Regions from separate parts of the Paenibacillus sp. FSL R5-0912 genome, predicted to be linked through region 1. Evidence: riboswitches for the same ligand, from Rfam matches in the RefSeq annotation. Region 1 holds a riboswitch; each other region holds the start of a gene.
The links. Region 1 has a riboswitch for cyclic di-AMP ahead of R50912_RS08580 (NfeD family membrane protein). Riboswitches for the same ligand answer to the same signal wherever they lie in the genome.
Positions count from the first base shown of each region.

Region 2: another riboswitch for cyclic di-AMP. It lies ahead of R50912_RS00485 (C40 family peptidase); the one in region 1 lies ahead of R50912_RS08580 (NfeD family membrane protein).
Region 3: another riboswitch for cyclic di-AMP. It lies ahead of R50912_RS17750 (APC family permease); the one in region 1 lies ahead of R50912_RS08580 (NfeD family membrane protein).
Region 4: another riboswitch for cyclic di-AMP. It lies ahead of R50912_RS00140 (resuscitation-promoting factor); the one in region 1 lies ahead of R50912_RS08580 (NfeD family membrane protein).

Region 1 is NZ_CP009282.1:2,036,124-2,039,610, reverse strand. Features, by position in the region: gene R50912_RS08585 (flotillin family protein) at 1-1,010, opposite strand, end outside; gene R50912_RS08580 (NfeD family membrane protein) at 1,033-1,578, opposite strand; cyclic di-AMP (ydaO/yuaA leader) riboswitch at 1,736-1,924, opposite strand; gene R50912_RS08575 (methyl-accepting chemotaxis protein) at 2,183-3,298, opposite strand; gene R50912_RS08570 (FIST signal transduction protein) at 3,316-3,487, opposite strand, start outside.
Region 2 is NZ_CP009282.1:100,154-103,640, reverse strand. Features, by position in the region: gene R50912_RS00495 (hypothetical protein) at 1-93, shown strand, start outside; cyclic di-AMP (ydaO/yuaA leader) riboswitch at 310-448, shown strand; gene R50912_RS00490 (C40 family peptidase) at 506-934, shown strand; cyclic di-AMP (ydaO/yuaA leader) riboswitch at 1,322-1,465, shown strand; gene R50912_RS00485 (C40 family peptidase) at 1,471-1,962, shown strand; gene R50912_RS00480 (GNAT family N-acetyltransferase) at 2,211-2,696, shown strand; gene R50912_RS00475 (c-type cytochrome) at 2,823-3,179, shown strand; gene R50912_RS00470 (4a-hydroxytetrahydrobiopterin dehydratase) at 3,285-3,487, opposite strand, start outside.
Region 3 is NZ_CP009282.1:4,232,154-4,235,640, forward strand. Features, by position in the region: gene R50912_RS17750 (APC family permease) at 1-1,565, opposite strand, end outside; cyclic di-AMP (ydaO/yuaA leader) riboswitch at 1,694-1,853, opposite strand; gene R50912_RS17755 (disulfide oxidoreductase) at 2,080-2,514, opposite strand; gene R50912_RS17760 (DsbA family protein) at 2,511-3,266, opposite strand; gene R50912_RS17765 (ATP-binding protein) at 3,360-3,487, opposite strand, start outside.
Region 4 is NZ_CP009282.1:28,261-31,747, forward strand. Features, by position in the region: gene R50912_RS00130 (HD domain-containing protein) at 1-660, shown strand, start outside; gene R50912_RS00135 (TatD family hydrolase) at 714-1,484, shown strand; cyclic di-AMP (ydaO/yuaA leader) riboswitch at 1,683-1,912, shown strand; gene R50912_RS00140 (resuscitation-promoting factor) at 2,200-3,360, shown strand.

The DNA.
Region 1 (3,487 bases):
TGCCGCTGCTTGGCGGCTTCGGCTCTCATGATCGTAGCCTGGTTCTCCGCCTGGGCAGGCTTGATCACCGTTGCCTCCAGCTCCCGCTGTCTCAGCTCGACTTCGATTTCCCTGACTGTCCGGTTGGCCTCCGCTTCCATCTGCGTGATTTTGACCTGTTCGGTAACGAGCGATTGCTTAATTTTGTTCTGCTGCAATTCATACGCAAGATCCGCCTGAGCCTTCTTCACTTCTGTCTCCAGCTTGAAATCCGCCTGCTTAATGTTCAGTTCCTTCTCGTACAGGGACTCCTTCGCGCGGGCGGCGGTTCCCGCTTCAATGGTGGCCTGATGTGCATTGGCTTTGGCAATGGAGGATTCCTTCTCCGCCTCGGCCTGCTTGATCTGAATATCGCGTTCCGCTTCCGCCTTGGCAATGCTGGCATCGCGGCGGATGCGCTCAATTTCCGGAACCCCCATATTGTCGATGTACCCTTTGTCATCCGTAATTTTTTTGATGGTGAAGCTGACGACCTCAAGCCCCATCTTGTCGAGGTCCTCCGAGCAGGTCTCCCTCATCTTGCTGTTGATTTCATCAGGCGTCTTGAGGATGGATTCCACCGTCAATTGCCCGATTAAGCCGCGCAGGTGGCCCTCCACCGAATGCAGGATAATTGTCTCGCGGTCTTCTTCGGGCCGGTCGATGAACTGCTCACTGGCCGTCAGAATAGCGGTGGGATCGCTTTTGATTTTTATCTGGGCGACCGCCTCCAGGTTGAGCTTGATGCCCTGCCGGGAGAACATCGCCTGCGCTGGAATGACATCGAAGCTCATCAGCATCATCGAGATGGTCTTATTGTTCTGGAAGCCCGGGATGACGAACGTCCCGCCGCCCTGCACCACTCTTTTACCGCCGAGACCGTATACAATCATCGCCTGATTGGGCGGGACTTTTTTATAAGCGGTCACGATACTGAACAAAGCCAGCAGAATAACAACAACAATGCCCGAGATTAAATAAAGAATAACCATTTGGTCCGACACTCCCCGTCATTTATAATTCTCCGAATTCCCTCTCGAAGAGGGTTACTTCCGCCATTCCCTTATCCACCTTCAAAATAATCACCCTGTCGCCCTTCACGAGCTGCTGGCCGATTGCTGCCCGCACTCCAATGGAGCGCATCGTTCCGTGCAGCACATATTTCATTTCCCCGGCTGCCCCATCCGCTGCAGGTACACTGACGTATCCAAGCTGCCCTGCCTGCTCATAATCCAATTCATTCATGCTGCTGTCATACCGGGTCATCACCCGGGCCAGCACTGCATACATCAGACACCCTGTCAGCAAGGCTATCATGGTGCAGATCAGCACTACTGCAAGCACGCTCATTCCGCTGAAGCGGCTAAGCATATAACCAGCGCCGCCCCAGACTGTGACAAACACCATCAGCGGGAGTATAGGCACAAAGCCCGGCCCCCCGGCGTCACCGCCCCCCGCATGCAGATGACCCGCCAGGCCATGCCCATGAAGTCCGCCGCTGAGGAGCAGGAGCAGTCCGACCCAGAAGCACACGATAAATGTAGTTAAGATAACGATCACCTCCTTAGGCAGTTCTGATCACAATATAAATAAACTTTTCCCGTTGTTATATGAATTATCCGTCTTAATTCAGACCGTCTCCCCCTGCTGCCTGCACAGCAAAAAGACCACAGCAGCAGCAGGGCTCTCCGTGGTCGGTTAATCGATCATGGCGCTCATCCTCTCTCTTCGAGGCTTACGGGGTTAGCTGACGGATTCGGGCAGCGAGATTGCCCTACCTTGCCGGAGCACCGTTATACAGCATGCAGCAAGGATTCACCCCAGGTGTGCGGCCGCTATCTGAGCCTAAGCCGTAATCACCGTTGGTTCCCCCGTTCCCATTACTGGAATTCAGCCATTTGAGAACAGTTAAATTTCATTCGGTTGTTGATTTGAATCTTACGCCTGCAGCCATTTAATGTAAAACGCTGCGGTTGACAAAAGAAGCCAAAAATGCCGTTCCTGCACGAATGAAGGCGTATACTTTGCTTTCGCTCTTAAGCGGCCGATGATTTACTCCTTTTTGCTCCGTTTCTCTGGAGCAGTGCTGTTACATAGCAAAGAGGCTGACCACCTGCATTCCCTCTGCCGGGTGTAGTCTTTTTTATCGGATACTCGCTTCTGCTTATACGCCAGTCTTCTGTGCTTCATCCAGCTGCTGCAGCTGCTCTATCTGATGCAAATGATTAAGCAGCTGCTGATAGTGGTCGGCTTTTTGCTGGACGGTAAGCACCATCTTCTGGAACTGCCCTGCATCCTGTCCCGATTTCTCCAGAATACGCAGCAGATCGCCATTGATCTGCTCCACATCCTCCATGCTGCTCTCCTGCGATTCCTGAATCTTCTCCAGATGCTGGAATACCTCTTCCTCCGCTTCCACGATCTCGTTCATGTATACCGTGGACTGGCTGATCTTCGCATTCGTCTCTGTCATCGCCGTTGTCCCGTCACCGGACTTGCTGTGAAGCTGCTCCATCACCTGGGTCATCCCCGAAAGGGAGCCCATGATCTCCTTCACATGACTGCGCGTGCTGTCGGCCAGCTTGCGGATTTCTGTGGCAACCACCGAGAAGCCCCGTCCGTGCTCTCCGGCCCGCGCCGCCTCGATCGCTGCATTCAGCGACAACAGATTCGTCTGCTCAGCAATATCCGTAATGATCTTTGCCAGCTGCTCGATGCTCCGGAAATGCCCCCGCAGGTCCTCATTCAAGCTGACAAATTCAGTAAATACCGCCGAAGCCTTCTGCATTTCCGCCGAGATCTGGATATTGGCCTCTTTGGCGAATTCAATTTTATTGGAGGAAAAAGAGAGGCTGCCATACATTTCATTGATGAGATCTTCGGTCTGTCCGCTGTTGGTCTTCAGATGCTCCAGAAGCTGCTGGGTCCCGCCGATCTGGCTGATCAGCTCACCGCTGCCCGCCCGTAAAGCCGCAAACTCCTCTACCAGCTGGGCCTCTTCCTTAAGAATCTCGTCAGTTTCGCGGCGGATCTGTCCGGCCAGGGTATAGGCGTGCATCCCATAGGATTCAGTGGCTGAAGCGTCGTTAGCGGCAGCTGTCCTGCCAGTATTCTCTGGAGGCTCAGTAGCATTAGCCGCTGCTCCAGCTGTCTTTAGCGTCCCGGCTGATTGTCCGGAGCTGTCCGTTTTTTCAAGAACGGCTAATGTATTATGACTTTGAACAGCTCCGGCAGAGATGCTTTTGCCCCATGAAGTGCGTAATCTGGTTATCCACTGCATAATCAATCTACTCTCCCTTATTCAACCAGCAGCAGAATCATGGTCTGGTTGGCATGCTTTTTATAATATTGCTCTCCGTAGCTGATGAAACCTGTAGTGTTGCCGCAGAATCCGAGCATAGTCCTGTCAAAATCCGCCCACAGACCGTCCCGGATGAAGAGCTGGTCCCGCAGCGTACAGTTAATGTTA
Region 2 (3,487 bases), 1.9 Mb from region 1:
CGCCAGGCTGCCCCTCTGCCATCCACTCTATTCAAAATGTGGGGCATAGCCGCGCAGTATCATCTCTGGTCCAGTAAATCATTCCCACAATAATCGGCCGCCAAAACGGCATACTAAAAGAGTCATCGCCCTCTGGTGAGGTGCATGACTCTTTTTTGTTTACAGCTGCGACAAGTGCATTTGCAAAACTGTAAATCCTTTGGTACAATGATGCCTGTACTACTAGTAACAAATTTGTAATCTTTCAAATGGAATTATGCAGCTATGTAACCGAAGCCATTAACCTTATGTCGATATGTCACTATTCTGGTGCACAAAACGCCGAATTCCCAGCACCGGGGAGTGGGGGAACCATATTTTGGGTGAATTGATCTCGCTTTAGAGGGGTCATAGGGGAACCTTCTACCGAATCCTTAAGCTAACCTCGCAGGCCTTGGAAGGAGTACATCTTTTGAGAAGTCAGAACTTTAAGAAGAAATGCACCGCAGCAGCGCTAGGTCTTGTGATGGTATTTACACTCGGAGCGGGCAGCGCTTTCGCAGATTCCAAAATGGATACTGTGATCTCAAAAACCATTGGAACGTCATATAAAACCGGGGGCACCAGCACCAGCGGCTTTGATTGTTCCGGATTCACCAAATACGTATTCAAGAGTATCGGCCTGACCTTGCCGCGCACCTCTAAGGCACAGTACAGCGTTGGAACAGCCGTATCCAAGAGTAATTTGCGTTCCGGTGATTTGGTATTCTTCAATACCCTGGGCAACGGAGTTTCCCATGTCGGTATTTATGTTGGCAATGGAAAATTCGCACAATCCTCCACTTCGCGTGGTGTAACCATCAGTTCGCTGAGTCAGGCATACTGGGCCAACCGCTACGTTGGCGCTAAAAGAGTAATGAGCACAACAGCCTACCAAGCTGTCGCTTACGATTGAACCCTTGAACATTTCCTCGAATATTTGTACCTCTAACATCTAAATGTAACTTATACGAGCCCGGTTTTGATTATTGCCGTAATCATTTCCGGGTTTTTCCTTTTCCTTATTCTACCTTTTACACTCATCTGCAGGCCCTGAAACACCTTTTTATCCCAAATCCAAAGAAAATTCATCAACAGCTCACCCGCTGCGTTAAATATGAGTCTTTCTATGCAGCTATAACTCTAAAAAACGCAAAAAAAATGCATTAATATGTTATAAGTGATTGCCAAGCGCCCTAGTCTTTGCTACAATTATCGCAGTGAGCTTTTAGTAACATTTTTGTAATTATTGAATCGCTTTTAACAAAGGTTTTGTCATGTATTGAATAACAGCTAATCCTAATCAACAGTCGTGCCGAGTTCCCTAAAGATTTAGGGAAACGGGGGAACCAACTTTGGGTGAATTGACCTCCTATTCTAAGAGGGGTCATAGGGGACCTTCAACCGAACCCTTAAGCTAACCTCGTAGGCATTTGGAAGGGGTATTTACTTTTGAAGAAGAAGCTAGCAGCCGCAGTACTAAGCTTTTCCATCATCTTCACCATTGGAGCAGGAAGCGCTTTCGCGGATTCCAAAATGGATAAAGTTATCGACAAAGCCATCGGGACCAAATACGTATCCGGCGGTGTATCCACGAACGGTTTTGATTGCTCCGGATTTACAATGTATGTTTTTGATAAGATCGGAATTAACCTGCCCCACCAATCCGGCTCCCAATATCAGATGGGCACTGCTATATCCCGTGATGAGATGAGACCGGGCGATCTTGTATTCTTCAATACAAGCGGCAAAGGCGTTTCCCATGTCGGTATTTATGTTGGTGACGGTGAGTTCGCACATGCTTCTTCCTCGCGTGGTGTAACCATCAGTTCGCTGAGTGACAGCTACTACGTCAACCGCTACGTTGGCGCCAAACGGATTATGAGTACAGATGCTTACAAGACTGTAGCTACTGATTCCGAAGACAATGACGATGTGCAATAATTTGTCCTAAATATAAGCGCTTTTCCAGGATTTTTGCCGAAATCTTGGAGGAGGGCTTATTTTTTTGTCTATAAAATTACTTACCCCGCTCTATATTTGTAAAACATCAATTCGGCCCTTTCCTAAAATATTTTTTGGCGTTTGTCAAGTTCCGGTCTATCTGCAAGGTTTTTGCGTCGAATCCTGCTCATTTTGTATATAATATTTATAGAATGAAGTAATGTTCCCTTGAAAGGTGGCCTCCGCTTATGATAAGTTCTCCGGTATCTTTTTATGTTGTTGCTATGGAGTCGCGGCATGGCGCTGAGATCTGTGAGTGGAACTATAGGCCCCCGTATAATATTTACGGCTGGATGCCCTGGGAGCAGATGCAGGCGCTCGGTGTTGAATTCGGTGATCCGCAGCTTCGCAGCGAACAATACGTTTCCATCGTGAACGGACAGGGAATCCTATGCGGCTTCGCCCAGCTGTTCCCTATGGAGGGTGTAGTCCGGCTCGGAATCGGCATGCGGCCCGATCTGTGCGGTCATGGCATGGGACATCTCTTCATGAAGGCCATCGTTCAGGCGGCTCTGTTGCGTTATCCGGAACGGGAGATCGATTTGGAGGTACTGACCTGGAATCAGCGGGCCATCCGTGCTTACCAGAAATGCGGATTTACCATAACGGATACTTATGAACGAAGAACTCCATCTGGCGATAAACCATTTTATTGTATGGTCTATGAGAAATAGCATTCCACTTCTGTATGTATGCAAATTTCCCAGGAGTTTCGTTCATTTTTTTGACACAAATACTATGATAACGCTTCACCATCCGGTATAATGAAGGAAGCAGCTTACATGAAGGGACGGATGCAGATGCAGAAATGGATCATGAGCGGTTTGTTTTTTGCCGCCTGTGCCTTTGCCGTGGTCTTAATGTTTACCCTGCCCGGCAAAGCCGAGGTGGCTGAAGAGAACAAGCCTACAATGCCTGAGGTTGTGCTGGACGCAGCCAGCGCGGAGGCCCTGGTAAAAGCCAACTGCATCACCTGCCACGGGGATCAGCTTCAGGGCGGTGTAGGGCCGAACCTGCAGCAGGAGGGCGCTCAGCATGACGCGGCGCAGATTTACAGCATTGTGACCAAGGGACGCGGGCAGATGCCTTCTTTCAAAGACAAACTAGCCCCTGAGGAAATTGCGAATGTCGCTTTATGGCTGGCCGAGAAGAAATAATAACATGCCCAAAGCAAAATGCCCGCTGCAAAAGATACCTGGTATCCTTGCACGGGCATTTTTATGGATCAGGCAGTACTGTCATTTCCATAAGGATCCTGTCCTCTAACGGTTTTTCTCAAAAGCCTCGTTAATTTCATTGGCCTGGCGGATATCCAGCTTCTGCACATCTGCAGGCAGACGCACGATAACGGTCTTGTAATCAATGGTGATATGCGGGTGATGGTCGAACGCTTCCGAGATCGCAGCAACCTCATCTACAAAGGCAATTCCCTTCATATATTCATTGAACATATATTTGCGTACCA
Region 3 (3,487 bases), 2.2 Mb from region 1:
CACTCTTCCCACTTCTGTTCCATTTTGTGAATCTCTTCTTCATCGAATCCGACATATACAGCCACCACATTCTCAGTCAATGACTTCGCATAGCTGATTGAATGCAGTACCGCGCGGGTGACACCGGCAACAGGTACAACCACTGTGCTTCCTTTAATGCAAGGTTTATCCGTAGCCGGACAAATGCGCAGCTGATCGGCAATATTCATATAATGGCGGTGAATCCGGTGGAACACGATGATTACAAGCGGCAGGAAGATGAAGGCCATCCATACACTCGAGAATTTAGTAATAATGAAGATGAGCGTAATGGTCAAGGTTGTGAGCATGCCTACTGTATTCACTGCGAATTTGCTCTGCCAGCCCTTAGGCTTGGTTCTGTACCACTGGACCATCATGCCAAGCTGTGAAAGGGTAAACGGAATGAATACCCCAACGGCGTATAATGGAATCAACCCTTCGGTATTACCGTGAAAAGCGGCTACAAGCACAGCCGACATTACGCCGAGGAAAATAATGCCGTTGGAGAATCCCAGCCGGTCTCCGCGTACCATGAAGGCGTGGGGTAAATATTTGTCTTTGGCGAACATGAATGCCAGCAGCGGGAATGCCGAATACGCTGTATTCGCCGCCAGGAACAAGATTACTGCGGTGATGCCTTGGATGAAGAAGTACAAACCGCCGCGGCCAAAGGTAGACTCGGTAATCTGCGACACAACCGTTGCTTTCTCGTTCGGCATGATACCGTACCAATAAGCCAAAAGCGTAATCCCCGTGAACATAGCCCCGAGAATCAGACCCATAAGCACCAGTGTTTTAGCCGCATTTTTCTCAGCCGGTGCTTTGAAGTTAGGGATCGCATTAGATACAGCTTCTACCCCGGTCAGTGCCGAACAGCCGGAGCTGAAGGCCTTAAGCAGAAGGAACATACTGACATTCGATACCGCCGAGCCGATCTCAGGAACCTGGGCATGAGCACCGCCGGTTGCATACTTGAAGACTCCCGCGATAATCAGCACAAAGATGGAGACGACGAACAGATATACCGGAATGGCTATGAATGAAGCTGATTCAGTAACCCCCCGCAGATTGACAATCGTTAAGAGCAGAATGACAGTAACCGCTATAAGTACACTATGATTATGAAGACCCGGGAACGCTGATGTGATCGCATCCGTTCCCGCCGAGGCGCTTACCGCCACCGTTAAAATATAATCCACCAGCAAAGAGCCTCCGGCAAGCAAGCCGGTATGAACCCCGAGATTAGTTTTGGCGACAATATAGGCGCCTCCGCCCTGCGGATAAGCAAAAATGGTCTGCCGATAAGACAGGATTAAGATGACCAGCAGGCCCAATACGGCTAATGCAATTGGCAATGAGTACCAGATAGCTGTGAAGCCTGCGGCCACGAGTACAATTAAGATTTGTTCTGTTCCGTAGGCTACAGACGAGAGCGCATCAGAAGACAGGACAGCCAGTGCTTTCACCTTGGATAACTTTTCATGATCGAGTTCGTTCGACTTCATCGGACGCCCGATCAATAGTCGTTTTACCTTGCTTACCATTGTAGTAACATTTCCTCTCTTTGTTAAGTTGAAACGGCAGTACCGCGCGCTGTTTTCATAAGTGGATTTCATAAATGCAGGCACAGAAATAGGCATACGGAAATGATCCGCATGCCTTGAGTGCATGGTCATTATCCCACTATTGCTTACGAGGTTAGCTGGCGGATTCGGGCTGTGGTAGCCCTACGGTTTTCGAGTCTGCTGACCCGCTTCCGATTCACCCCGTTGGCACTCGGCCAAGTTTGGTTCCCCCGTTTTTCCTTCCGGAAAATTCAGCGCATATTCAACTTCTCACAAGGACTAATATTAATCTACAATGACTCTTCCGTAAAGCGTTGAAACAAATGAAAAAAGAATGAAAAACAACCAAAACAACCAAATCCATGATCCGGTATGTCTTGATCTTTCATTCTCTTTCATTATCACTTTATCGCGTGATTTTACAGCATTTCTGCTTAATAATTTACACTCAATTTAAGGGAAATAGTTACTCTTCATTCTGCCTGACGGCTTCTTACTCACCTGCATCCTCTTTACGCCCTGTCCATAGCAGAATTGTGATTAATGCGAACGCAATGAGTGCCAGCAGCGGGATGGTGATGAATCCGAAATAATTCAGATAATCCGTGTTGCACGGGACACCGATTGTACATGGAAGCACCTTGCTAAGTGCCGGAATTTTCTGCTCTGCGTAATGATAGATCGAAATGCTTCCGCCAATCAAACTTAAGGGCAGCACATAAGGGATAATGCGCTTATCCCCCCGGTAAGTGGCGATTCCGAGCAAAATAAGCTGCGGGTACATAAATATCCGCTGAAACCAGCATAGCTTGCAGGGCTCATATTTCAGCACTTCACTGAGATACAGACTGCCTGCTACAGCAACAACCGAGACGAACCAGGCCAAGTAGAGACAATTCCGGCGGCAGAATGCAGAGAATTTATTCATTGTGCAGCCACAGCTTCCGCAGCTACCTTGATTTGAGCATCAATTTCCTCCATATTAAAAGGTTCATTCACCTTGACTCCATTCACAAACAGTGATGGCGTGTTGGTTACACCGGTGTCTGTGCCAACCTGGATATCTCTCTCCAGTTCGCTTTCATAGGTCTTGTCTTCAATATCCTTACGCAGCAGGTCGAAGTCAATGGGCAGTTCTAATTGCTGTGCCAGACTTACCAGGAAGTCCGGTGTTGCCCACTCCACCTTTTCTTCACCCTGGTTAGCATAGATGGCATCGAAGAATTTCCAGAAAGCCTCTTCATTCTGATGATATACGGACAGTGCCGCTAGTGAAGCTGTTCTCGAATCTGTACCAATAAAGGCCAGGTTGACGAAGTAAAAGGCTGCTTTATCCTGATTGACATACTCCTGAACGATTTGCGGTTTAATCACCCCGGTGAACTGGGCGCAAGCCGGACATTTGTAATCGCCGAATTCAACGATTTTGACTGGAGCATCTTCTTTGCCCAGCCGTGCCATTTCACTGTAATTGAAGTCAACGGGAGCCGCAGCAGATCCTGTGGTTGAGCCGTCCTTCGAGGCCAGCATGAATAATCCCACAAAAATAATAACGACTAACGCCACTGTACTCACGATCAGGATTCTCGTTTTCTGCTTCTGCTGCTCCTGCTCTGCCCGGCGTTTCTCCTGCTTGCTCATCTGGGGAAGCGCGACATTGTTCTTTTTCGGTTTGCTCAAAGAGAGTTCCTTTCTGTCCATAGGACTTTCGTGATAAAAGATAAGTTACTTTAAAATTATATAATTAAAGTTCTCTCCTTGGCAAACTCTACATTATACGGCTTTGGTAGTCGCAGGCACTCCGCTGTCTTCATTTTCTTGGTTGTAAATCAGCTCCGGCGATAAATCCAGCGACTGTAGCACAATTCTGAAAAAGAACTGGGTCCCGCCGCCCGGCGCCG
Region 4 (3,487 bases), 2.0 Mb from region 1:
AAAGAATCCGGCATGCATGCGATTGAGGATTACCTGATGTCACGTTATCAGATGTACTGGCAGGTCTATTTCCATCCGGTAACACGCAGCTCGGAGATTATTCTGCGCCAGATTCTCCGCAGAGCCAAGGAGCTGGTGCAGGAGGATTATGGTTTCCGGTTCATGATTGAGCCGCTTAGTGATTTGTTCCGCGGGGATATAACGGTGCAGCAGTACCTGCTGCTGGACGAGGCTTTGATGCAGACAGCCTTCATGCAGTGGACGCTGGAGAAAGATGAAATTTTAAGCGACTTGTGCAGCCGTTTTATTCATCGTAAACTGTATAAATATGTGGAGATGGAGCATCTGGATACAGAGACGATTGACGAAATCCGCCGCAGCTTTGCGGGTGCCGGACTGCGAGCGGATTATGATCTGGAAATCGATTTTCCGACAGACCTTCCTTATGATGTATTTCGTCCAGGGGATGCTTTTGACAGTAAACAGATTCTGCTTCTTGACCGTCATGATAAGCTGCGGGAGATCTCTGAGGTATCAGATATTGTACGCTCGATCAGCGGGATTCACCGAGGCAGATACCATCTCTATTTCCCGCAGGACAGGCTGCAGAAAGCCCTTCCACGGCTGCCGTCCTCCATTGCAGATATTTTTGCAAAATAACCTAAAATACTTGTAATTCTTCATAGAAATCAAGGCGGAAAGGATGTAATATAATGCAGTTATTCGACACACATACCCATCTGGATGCTCCGCAATTCGACGAGGACCGCGAGGAGGTAATCGCCCGGGCGCTGGAGTCCGGAGTCAGTAAAATGATCAATATTGGCTTCAACCGGGAGACGATACCGACAACGATGGAGCTCGCAGAGAAATATGATTATATTTATGCAGCGGTGGGCTGGCATCCCCAGGATGCATTCAGTATGAAGGAGGGCGACCTCGAATGGATCGCTTCGCTTTGCAGCCATCCCAAGGTAGTGGCCATCGGCGAAATCGGACTTGACTATTATTGGGACACCTCTCCTAAGGATGTACAGCATGAGGTATTCCGCAAGCAAATCGGCCTGGCGCGTGAACTGAAGATGCCCATCTGTATCCATAACCGCGATGCCCACGAGGATGTAATCCGGATTCTGCGGGAGGAAAAAGCGGGTGAGGTTGGAGGGGTGATGCATTCGTTCTCCGGCAGCTGGGAAAGCGCCAAAATGTGTCTGGATCTCGGCTTCCATTTGTCCTTCGGGGGACCGATTACGTTTAAGAATGCCAGGGTGCCCAAAGAGGTGCTCGCCCAGACTCCGCTGGACCGGCTACTGATCGAAACGGACTCCCCATATTTGACTCCGCACCCCTTCCGCGGCAAGCGGAATGAGACCGCACACGTAAGACTTGTAGCGGAGGCAGCTGCGGCAATAAAAGGGATTGATTTACAGGAATTGGCTGAAATTACGTATGCGAACGCACTGGAACGATTTGGGATTGTCTGAAAACGGGAGAAAAAGCGGTGAAAAATGAAGTATAGCCGATATATTAAACTTTTATAGTCCAAAAACGGCTGAATATTACAATATTTTAATCATTTTTTTACGTAAACGTGGTTGAATCGTCCTTTACAACATGCATCAAAACAGGATATCATCTTTTCAGTGCAGTGAGCTGTTGTTACTGTGACAGTCACTATTTCATGGATCGTCTCGCTGAGTCTCCGTATGGAGAACGGGGGAACCAATAAATGCCCTGCCGCATGCCCGTACATAGAGTACAACACAGAATTGCCGCAGAATTTATTTGATTTCTTCACGTGGTCTTTGGGGTGAATTTGAGGGCAACCGCCGTGAGCGGGTGACCTGAGATAGGGCGTCTCTCTTATGCCCGAACCCGACAGCTAACCCCGTAAGCGCAAGTAAGAGAGGAAACCTCGTGCATAAACATTCCCGCGTATTCGACACCGGAGAAGCCACGAAAGAGTCCTCTGTGAACTCTTTTTTGGGCTTTTTTTGTTATGAATAATGCGGATGTTCCCGGCATACTGTTATACAACAGATATCCGGAGTAGCTATGCCGAGCAGGCGATCCATGAGCAGGAAACGCTGGAGCAATGCGGGCGTATCCTGTTGCAATCTCAAACCTAGTTTCGTCAGAAATGATGCAGTCACCATGATATAACTTGGACGACGGGGCTATGTAAGGAGGATGGAGAGAGTGGGCGTATTCCAACCAGAGGTATCCCATGATTCGCAATCATCCAGCAGGTCTTTCGCATTACGGCTGAAGCAAGTGAATCCTCGCGTACTTTCACTTGCAGGTGTGATATCAATTGTTATCGGACTGTTAATTCTGCTGTACGTACACGGTCAGAGCAATAAAGAAATAATTTTAGTTATAGACGGACAGGTGCAGACACTGGAAACGCGGGAAACGCTGCTCAGTGATGTGCTGGCAAAGGAACAAATTTCGCTGCAGCCGTATGATAAGCTATCTATTGGCCTTAGTGATGAAATACAAGACGGCGACCGTGTCGTAATCACCCGTGTGCAGAAGCTTTTGCTTACTGCAGACGGTGCAACCAAGACCCTATACACCACCGAGGATTCGCTCGGAGATGCCATTACCAAGCTGGGTTACAGCCTGGAGGGCAATGATAAGATTTTCCCTTCGCTTGATACCGCAGTCACACCCGACATGGAAGTCAAGATTGTCCGTATTACCAAGCAGACCGTACAGCGGACAGTAAACTTGCCTTTTAAGGTCATCAAAACCGCAGACCCCTCTCTGTATAAGGGAGACGTAAGAGTTGCACAGGCAGGCAAGCCGGGCGCGATCATCCAGCATATCGAGAAGATATATCAGGATGGGGAGCTAGTCTCCATGAATATGGTCGGCAAGGAAGTTCAGACGGTAACCAAAGACAAGGTTATTGCCGTCGGCACCAAAGCGGTTCCGAAGCCTGTTGTAGCTGCTGCAACTACATCCAAAGCAACAACAACCTCCAAATTATCCAAAGTCAGCGCGAAGAGCAACAACGTCACGAGCAAGGCAGGCGTAGATTTTGAATACAAAAAAATGATCAAAAACGTATCTATGACGGCGTATTCCTCGGAAGAACCGGGAATTGGAACACGTACCGCCTCCGGCACACGCGTAACGGAAGGCCGCACTATTGCAGTGGATCCGAATGTAATACCAATTGGCTGGTGGGTGTACATTGAGGGATTAGGGTTTCGCCGAGCAGAGGATACCGGCGGTGCCATCAAAGGCAACAAGGTGGATGTTTACTACGATTCACTAAGCCATGCCCGTAATTTCGGCCGGAAGTCGCGGACCATCTATGTGATTGGACCTGTGAAGCCGGAGCTTAACTAAGCGCCAAGTCTTTTGCAAATTAGCGGTTTATAAGATATAGTGGGGGTAGCACTTACGGAATTTAGAGAGCTACCGCTCATCACTTATACATTCTTTAGCCAAAAAGAAGAGGAGCGAATCCTCTTCT